2 regions of the Ruania alba genome follow, and region 1 is predicted to be linked to the other one. Evidence: riboswitches for the same ligand, from Rfam matches in the RefSeq annotation. Region 1 holds a riboswitch; the other holds the start of a gene.
The links. A riboswitch is a leader RNA that binds a small molecule or an ion and turns the genes downstream of it on or off. The one in region 1 is predicted to bind FMN.
Positions count from the first base shown of each region.

Region 2: it holds a riboswitch for FMN, as region 1 does, so the genes downstream of both, BLU77_RS07235 (ABC transporter permease) here and ribD (bifunctional diaminohydroxyphosphoribosylaminopyrimidine deaminase/5-amino-6-(5-phosphoribosylamino)uracil reductase RibD) in region 1, are expected to answer to the same signal.

Region 1 covers NZ_FNTX01000002.1:1,461,264-1,465,462, forward strand. Annotated here, with positions in the region: gene BLU77_RS16945 (exo-rhamnogalacturonan lyase family protein) at 1-1,297, shown strand, start outside; FMN riboswitch at 1,471-1,601, shown strand; gene ribD (bifunctional diaminohydroxyphosphoribosylaminopyrimidine deaminase/5-amino-6-(5-phosphoribosylamino)uracil reductase RibD) at 1,691-2,983, shown strand; gene BLU77_RS16955 (riboflavin synthase) at 2,989-3,630, shown strand; gene ribB (3,4-dihydroxy-2-butanone-4-phosphate synthase) at 3,623-4,199, shown strand, end outside.
Region 2 covers NZ_FNTX01000001.1:1,575,492-1,579,690, reverse strand. Annotated here, with positions in the region: gene hisG (ATP phosphoribosyltransferase) at 1-117, opposite strand, end outside; gene BLU77_RS07245 (phosphoribosyl-ATP diphosphatase) at 161-424, opposite strand; gene BLU77_RS07240 (ABC transporter substrate-binding protein) at 436-1,461, opposite strand; gene BLU77_RS07235 (ABC transporter permease) at 1,458-2,243, opposite strand; FMN riboswitch at 2,335-2,462, opposite strand; gene rpe (ribulose-phosphate 3-epimerase) at 2,494-3,180, opposite strand; gene BLU77_RS07225 (RsmB/NOP family class I SAM-dependent RNA methyltransferase) at 3,227-4,199, opposite strand, start outside.

The DNA.
Region 1 (4,199 bases):
CACCCCGAGCGTGGAGCAGCTGGCAGTGGACGTGGCGCACACGGTCGAACCACCCCGGCTGGCACCCACCCCGGAGGCGCTGCACGCTGCCGGGGTGCTCGGCGACTGGGACCTCCCCGACCGCAGCACCCCCGCCCGGGCTCGCTTGGAGGACCGGCTCGATGCCCTGCTGGACTTCTACGTCGGGCAGATCGACCAACGGTCCTGGTACGGGTTCTGGAACTACGGCGACCTGATGCATTCCTACGACGCCGACCGGCACACCTGGCGTTACGACGTCGGCGGGTACGCCTGGGACAACTCCGAGCTCTCCCCGGACCTGTGGCTGTGGACGGCGTTCCTGCGCACCGGGCGGGCCGACGTGTTCCGCCTCGCCGAACGGCTCACCCGGCACACCGGGGACGTGGACGTCTACCACGCGGGGCAGTGGAAGGGGCTGGGCACCCGGCACAACGTGCAGCACTGGGGGTGCAGCGCCAAGCAGCTGCGGATCTCCACCCCGGCCTACCGGCGGCACCATTACTTCCTCACCGCCGACGAGCACACCCGCGACCTGATGCTCGAGCTGCGGGACTCCGACCAGACCTTCCTCGGGCTGGACCCGGTGCGGAAGGTACGCCCGGACGCCGCCACCTACACCCCGCAACGCAGCGCCCTCGGGGTGGGGCTGGGCACGGACTGGAGCTCCCTCGCGGCCACCTGGCTCGCCGACTGGGAGATCACCGGGAACACCCGATCCCGGGACCGGCTGCTCGGCACGATGACCGACATCGGCGCCCTCCCGCGCGGCTTCTTCACCGGTGAGGCGCTCTACGACCTGGACACCGGGCGCTTCGACACCTCCCGGGACCGGGTGGGCGCCTCGCACCTGTCGATCATGTTCGGGCTGGTCGAGATCTGCAGCGAGCTCGTGGACCTGGTGGACGAGCAGGACGCGCCCGGGTTCGCCGACGCATGGCTGCAGTACTGCCGGCTCTACCTCGGCACCCCGGAGGAGCAGGTGGCCGAGCTCGGCGCCGAGCACGGGGGCGCACCCTTCGAGCAGCCGCACTCGCGGGTGCTCGCCTATGCGGCGCACCGGCTCGGCCGGGCCGACCTCGCCGAGCGGGCGTGGCAGGCGTTCTTCGTCGGCGGGGAGCGGATGCGCGGGGAGTTCGTCTCGGCCCGGGAGGAGCCGCCGTACGTGCTCGCCCCGGTGGACGACGCCCCCACGCTGTGGACCAACGACGCAGCGCAGGGATCCCTGGCCACGATGCAGTGCCTGGCGCTGATCGGCGAGCACCTGCCCGAGGAGTAGGACGCGCGCCGGGCGCCCGTGCCGAACGCAACCCTGTGCGGCGTCCGAGCATCGAAACGCCGCACAGGGTTGCGCTCGGCAGTCGGGGTGTCCGGGTCCGGTGGGTGAGCAGCCCAGGCCGGTGCGTGGGCCGCGAGCGTGCATGTGCCACACTGGTGGGGTCGAACTGAAGTTCGCGCACTCCGGGGTCGGTGTAATTCCGAACCGGCGGTTATAGTCCGCGACCCGGCCGCAGCCAGCGGCCGGTTGATCAGGTGAAACTCCTGGACCGACGGTGAAAGTCCGGATGGGAGGTAGTGCGCGCGCGGCGGTCCTCGCCCGTGGTGGGTTTGTGCACCCGGTGGCGGTCCGCCGTCGCCGGCCCCGGGCTGCGCCTGAGCGCAGGAGGTACCGGTGGCATATCCCGACGGCGGAGCGCACCATGCGTGGCCCGGTGACCATGATCACGTGGTCGCTGCACTTCGCTGCGCCATCGACCTGAGCGCCCGCGGACTCGGCCGGGTCAGTCCGAACCCCGCGGTCGGGTGCGTGATCCTCGACGTCGAGGGGCACACGGTCGGCGAGGGATGGCACGCCCGGCCCGGCGGTGAGCACGCGGAGGTCGTCGCGATCGCCGATGCCCGGCACCGGGTCTTCGGCCCCGGCGACGACGCCCCACCGGACTTCCTCACCGGGTGCACCGCCGTCGTCACCCTCGAACCCTGCCCGCACACCGGGCGCACCGGCCCCTGTACCCAGGCGCTGCTGACCGCCGGCATCTCCCGGGTGATCTACGCCGTCGGGGATCCGCTGCACGGCGGGGGAGCGGACCAGTTGCGCGCCACGGGCACCGAGGTGCACGGCCCGGGCAGCCCGCTCGTGCCGGACGAGCTCGCCACCGAGGCGGCCGCCACCAACGAGGCCTGGCTGACGGCGGTGCGCACCTCCCGCCCGCACGTCACCTGGAAGTTCGCCGCCACCCTGGACGGCCGGTCCGCTGCCGCCGACGGCACCAGCCGCTGGATCACCGGCGAGCAGGCGCGCGCGGACGTGCACCGGCTTCGGGACAGTGTCGACGCGGTGCTCGTCGGGGCGGGGACCCAACGCACCGACGATCCGCACCTGACCGTGCGACCTGCGCCGTCGGACGGGCGGCAGCCGCTGCGGGTGGTGCTCGACCCGTCCGGCCGTACGGCAGGTGGTGCCCGCATGCTTGATGATGCGGCGCCCACTCTGCTCGTGCTCGGGCCCGAAGCTCCGCTGCCCGACGTCGCCGGTCATGTCGAGGTCGTCCGCGTCCCCACCTCCGGACGGGCAACGTTGTGGCCGGAATCGGTCTCGAAACCGACCACAACCTCGCCCGGCCAGGGCAACGAGACGGGGCCGACCGACCCGGGCGACGCCAGCCATCGGTACCTGGATCTGCCGGCAGTGCTTGCCACCCTGCACGAACGCGGACTCCGGTCCGTGCTGCTGGAAGGTGGCCCGCGCCTGGCCGGAGCGTTCCTCGCCGCCGGCCTCGTGGACCGGGTGGTCGCCTACCTCGCTCCGGCCCTGCTCGGCGCCGGACCCCCCGCGCTCGCCGACGCCGGAGTCCGCACGATCGACGCCGCCCACCGCCTGGAGACGGTCGACGTGACCACCCTCGGCCCCGACATCCGTCTCACCGCCCGCCCCCTCCCACTCCCCGAATCCCTCCAGGAGTAAGTCCCATGTTCACCGGAATCATCACCGACCTCGGCACCGTCGAGAGCCTCGAACCCACCCCCGGCGGCGCCCGGCTCGTCGTTACCGGACGCCTGCCGCACGACGTCGCCGTCGGTGACTCCATCGCCGTCGACGGTGTCTGCGTGACGGTGACCTCGCTCGCCGAGGCGAGCGACGCCGTCATGCGCACCTTCACCGCGGACCTGATGCCGCCCACCCTCGGCCGCACCACGCTCGGCGGGCGCAGCGGGGGGGACCGGGTGAACCTGGAGCCCGCTCTCTCGGCCGGGGGCCGGTTCGGCGGGCACGTCGTGGCCGGTCACGTCGACGCCGTTGGCACCGTGGTCGGGCGGACCGCCGGCGACCTCGCCGACCAGCTGACCGTGGCACTGCCCGCCCAGCTCGCCCGGTACGTGGTGCCGCAGGGATCGATCGCCGTGGACGGGGTGAGCCTGACCGTCGCCGAGCTGCACGACAACGCCGACGACGCGGGCGGCTGTTTCGTCACCATCGGCCTGATCCCCGCCACGCTCGAAGCCACCACCCTCGGGCAGCGCACCCCACCGGACCGGGTCAACCTCGAGGTGGATCTGCTCGCCAAGCAGGTCGAACGCCTGCTCGCCGTGCAGGAGGTGGCCCGTGCGTGACGTCGAGCGTGCCATTGCCGAGATCGCGGCTGGTCGCACCGTGATCGTCGTGGACGACGCCGACCGGGAGAACGAGGGCGACCTGGTGGCCGCCGCGGACGCGATCACCCCCGAGACCGTGGCCTTCATGGCCACCTACGGGCGCGGCCTGATCTGCGCCCCGATCACCGCCGAGGACGCTGGCCGGCTGGACCTGCCGCCGATGGTCGCCCGCAACACGGAGGCCCACGGCACCGCCTTCACCGTGAGCGTGGACGCCACCGAGGGCATCAGCACCGGGATCAGTGCCGCCGACCGGGCCCACACACTGCGGCTGCTCGCGGACCCGGCCACCGCTCCGGAGCAGCTGGCCCGGCCCGGGCACGTGTTCCCGCTGGTGGCACACCCCGACGGGGTGCTCGGCCGGATCGGGCACACCGAGGCCGGGGTAGACCTCACCCGGCTCGCCGGCCGTCGCCCGGCCGCCGTGATCTGCGAGATGCTCACGCCCGACGGCGTCCCTTGCCGGGGCGAGGAGTTGCGCGCCTTCGCCGCAGAGAACGGGATGGCGCTGGTGACCGTGGCCGAGC
Region 2 (4,199 bases), on a different contig from region 1:
GACGTCGGGCAGTACCAGCTCGCGGCCGTCGCGGCGCTGCCGGTATCCGGCCTCACGCAACATCTGGCTCGCGGGCTCGGAGAGGGAGCCCTTGTTGGGCACGGCGATACGGAGCACGGGGGTCCTTCGGGGTCGTGATGTGGGGGTAGGGGCAGGCACCTCACAGGTGCGCGTAAACGTCCTCGAGGCTGAGACCGCGGGCGAGCATCATCACCTGCAGGTGATACAGCAGCTGGGAGATCTCCTCGGCCGCTTCGGCGTCGCTCTGGTACTCCGCCGCCATCCACACCTCGGCGGCCTCCTCGACGATCTTCTTGCCGATCGTATGGACGCCGGCATCGAGCTCGGCGACGGTTCCGGAACCGTCGGGGCGGGTCTGTGCCTTGTGCTGGAGCTCAGCGAAGAGGTCGTCGAAGGTCTTCACGTAGCAAGAGCCTACTCGTCATCGGTGAACGCGTTGTTGTACGCCTCATCTGCTGGGACGATCGCGGAGGTGAGGCCTGCCTCGGCAAGGAACGCCGACATCTCCTGCCACGGACCCGTGTGGGCGCCCCAGCCCGGTCCGGGTTCCCCGTACAGCGGGACGGTGGCCTCCATCGTGGCGTGCATGATGGCCTCCTGCTCGGCATCCACAGTGCCGGGGATCTCCTCGACCGCCGCGTCCACGCCGAGCTGTGGGTCGGCCACCAGGTCGGCAACGGCCCGCTCGACGGCGGCGACCACACCCCGCAGCGCCTCGGTCTCGGTCGTGGTGAGCTCGTCGGTGGTGCCGAGGCCGATCCCGACCAACGGCACGTCCCCGATCGGCACCGCACGCACCTCCAGCCCCGTCGCGGCGAACTGAGGGACGTCATTGTTCTGGTAACCCATCACGGCGTCCACATGTCCCTCACTGAGCGCGGACTGTTGAGTGAACCCGATGTGCTCGATGGAGACGTCGTCCTCGGTCAGGCCCGCTTCCTGAAGCATGGCGAGCAGCCCGAAGTAGGTCTCCCCGAACGGCCCCGGCACCCCGACGGTGTGCCCGGCCAGGTCGTCCGGGGACTGGATCTCGGAGTCGGACGGCACGATCAACGCGACCGGGTAGGAGGTGTACAGGGTGGCGATGCTCACCACGGGGACACCCTGGTCGCGGGCCTGCATCATCTCGTCGCCACCGGCGACCACCACGTGCTCGGTCCCGTCCGTCAGGGCACCGAACAGGTCCTCGGCCTCCCCGTGGTGACGCAGCGTCACATCCACCCCGGCCTCGTCGAAGTACCCCTGCTGCTCGGCACGGTAGAACGGGGCGAACTGCACGTTCGGCACATAAGTCAGGCCGATGGTCAGCGAGCTCGACTCGGCGGCGGACGTACCGCCGTCAGTGGGATCGCTGGTGGAACTGGTGCACGCACTCAACGCGGCGGCCACGGTGACGCTGGCAACGGCGAGCAGCGCGCGCCGTCGGGGGTGGGATCTCACCATCGGACTCTTCTCTCCAGGGCTCGCACGAGCAGGTAGAACCCGACCGCACACGCGGCCAGGACGATCAAGGTGGCGAACATGCCGGTGGTGTCCGACCGATCGCGATAGATGGACAGCAGCAGACCGAGGCCCTGCCCGCCCATCACGAACTCCCCCACCACGGCCCCGGTGATGGAGAGCACGAAACCGTTGCGCACACCGGCCAGCACCGATGGCATCGCCAGCGGGCCCTCGATGTGCAGCAGCATCCCCCAGCGTCCGGCGCCGTCGAGCTGGGCGGCACCGAGGACCTCCTCGTCCAGCCCGGACAGGCCCAGGGCGGTGTTCACCACGATCGGGAAGAAGACCAGCAGGGCGCACAGCAGAGCCACGGGGACGAGGCCATAGCCGAACCAGAGCACGATCAGCGGGGCCAGCGCCACCGCCGGGATCGCTTGAGTGGCGGCCAGATAGGGACCGAGAGCCGCTGAGGCGGCCGATGAGCGGGCGATCAGGTACCCGAGCGGCAGGGCGACGACCAGGGCGATCAGGCACCCGAGCAGACTCTCGGCCAGGGTGGCGCCGGCGTAGGTGAGGATGTCACCGTCGCGCAGCTCGGCGACGAGGCGGACCATCAGCGTGCTGGGGGCCGGGAGCACACGCGAGGGGGTGAGCCCGGCGGCGATCTCCCAGAGCAGGAGGCCGGCCACGCCGAGCACGACGGGCGGGAGCACTGAGGGGCCGACGAGATCAGCGGCGTCGGCGATCCTCGCGGAACTGCCGCGGCGGGGCCTGGACATCGCGGGTGTTCCCTTCCCCAGGTACTCCCGGGGTCGGGCCGTCGGGCACCGCGCCACGGACGACCCTCGACGTCACGCTCGTTGCGTGCGCCGCGTGCTTCCTCCCATCCGGACTTTCACCGTCGGTCCTGGAGTTTCACCAGGTCAACCGACCGCCGAGGCGGCCGGGTCGCGGACTGTCACCGCCGGTTCGGACTTTCACCGACCCCGGAGCACGTTGGACTCTGCGAGCATTCTCGCATATCGACGGCTAAGCACTGCGGTAGGCGGCGGTGGCCGTCTCGCGCAGGGCGCCGATCTCGGCGTTCGGGTCGTCCGCGGAGTAGACGGCCGATCCGGCGACGAACATGTTCGCTCCGGCGGCGGCCGCTGTCGCAATCGTGTCGCGCGAGATCCCACCGTCCACCTGCACCCAGATGTCCCGGCCCAGTGCGGTGATCGCCTCCCGGGTGCGGCGAATCTTGGGCAGGGTGCCGGTGATCAGCGACTGGCCGCCGAACCCTGGCTCGACGGTCATCACCAGCACCATGTCGAACTCGTCCAGCAGGTCGAGATAGCCCTCCACACCCGTGGCCGGTCGTAGGGCGATACTTGCCCGGGCACCCTTCGCGCGGAGCTCGCGGGCGAGGCGAACGGGTGCGTTGGACGCTTCGGCGTGGAAGGTGACGGAGGCGGCACCGGCCTCGGCGTACGCGGGCGCCCACTCGTCCGGGTGGTCGATCATCAGGTGCACATCGGCCGGGACGTCGGTGGTGGCGAGGATACGTTCGACCACCGGAAGCCCGAAGGTCATGTTCGGGACGAAATGGTTGTCCATGACGTCCAGGTGCACATAGTCGGCGTGGGTGATCCGGCCGATTTCGTCGGTGAGGTTGGCCAGGTCCGCGTTCAGCACGCTGGGTGAGATCAGGATCGGCACATCGGGCACTGTCGTCATGGTTGCCAGCCTATCGAGAGCCAGGGCGGCACAGCCTCGGACCAGGTCAGCGCCGGATCAGCGCCAGGAACATCGCGTCGGTGCCGTGCCGGTGTGGCCACAGCTGCAGGAACGGGCCGTCTTGCGCAGGCAGTGGGGTGGTGGTCACCTGGGCAGCGATCTCGACGGCGTTCAGCAGCTCGGCGTGTTCGGTGCGCTTGAGCACGTCCTGGACCACCGTGCGGGTTTCGGCCACGTGCGGGGAGCAGGTCACGTAGGCGACCACTCCCCCGGGCCGGGTGGCCTGCAGGGCTGCCGTGAGCAGTTCCCGTTGCAGTGGGCCGAGGGTGGCCAGGTCCTTCGGGGTGCGGCGCCAGCGCGACTCGGGGCGGCGGCGCAGGGCGCCGAGACCGGTGCACGGGACATCCACCAGGACACGATCGAAACCGTCCGGATTGCCCGCGTCCTCCGGACCGACTTCGCGGCCGTCCCCGGTGCGGACGTCCAGCCCAGGCAGGATTTCTCTCAACGCTGCCGTGGACTGCTCGACGAGCCGGGTGCGGTGTGGCGAGAACTCATTCGCGATGAGCACCCCGCCGGGGGCGCGCTCGGCGAGCAGGGCGCCGAACAGTGCTGCCTTGCCGCCGGGGCCGGCGCACAGGTCGAGCCAGGTGGTGTCCGGGCCGTCCACCTGTGCGGCCGCGGCGGCGAGGGTGACGAGCTGGCTGCCCTCGTCCTGGACGCCGGCACGTGCGTGACGAACCACGTCGAGCGCGGCAGGGTCACCGTGGGTGAGGACGCGGGCGGTACTCGTCCACCTGCCGGGCTCGGCATCGGGCACATCCTCTGTGGTCGCCAGTCCGGGGCGAAGCACCACGGTGACGGCGGGGGCGGCGTTGTCCGCGTCGAGCAGGGCGGGGAGGTCGTCGGCACCCTCGGGCGTCTCACTGAGCGCGTGACGGAGTGCACGCACGATCCAGGAGGGGTGGGAGGTGGTGACGGCGAGTCGTTCGGTCTCGTCCGCGGTCTCGGCACCGATG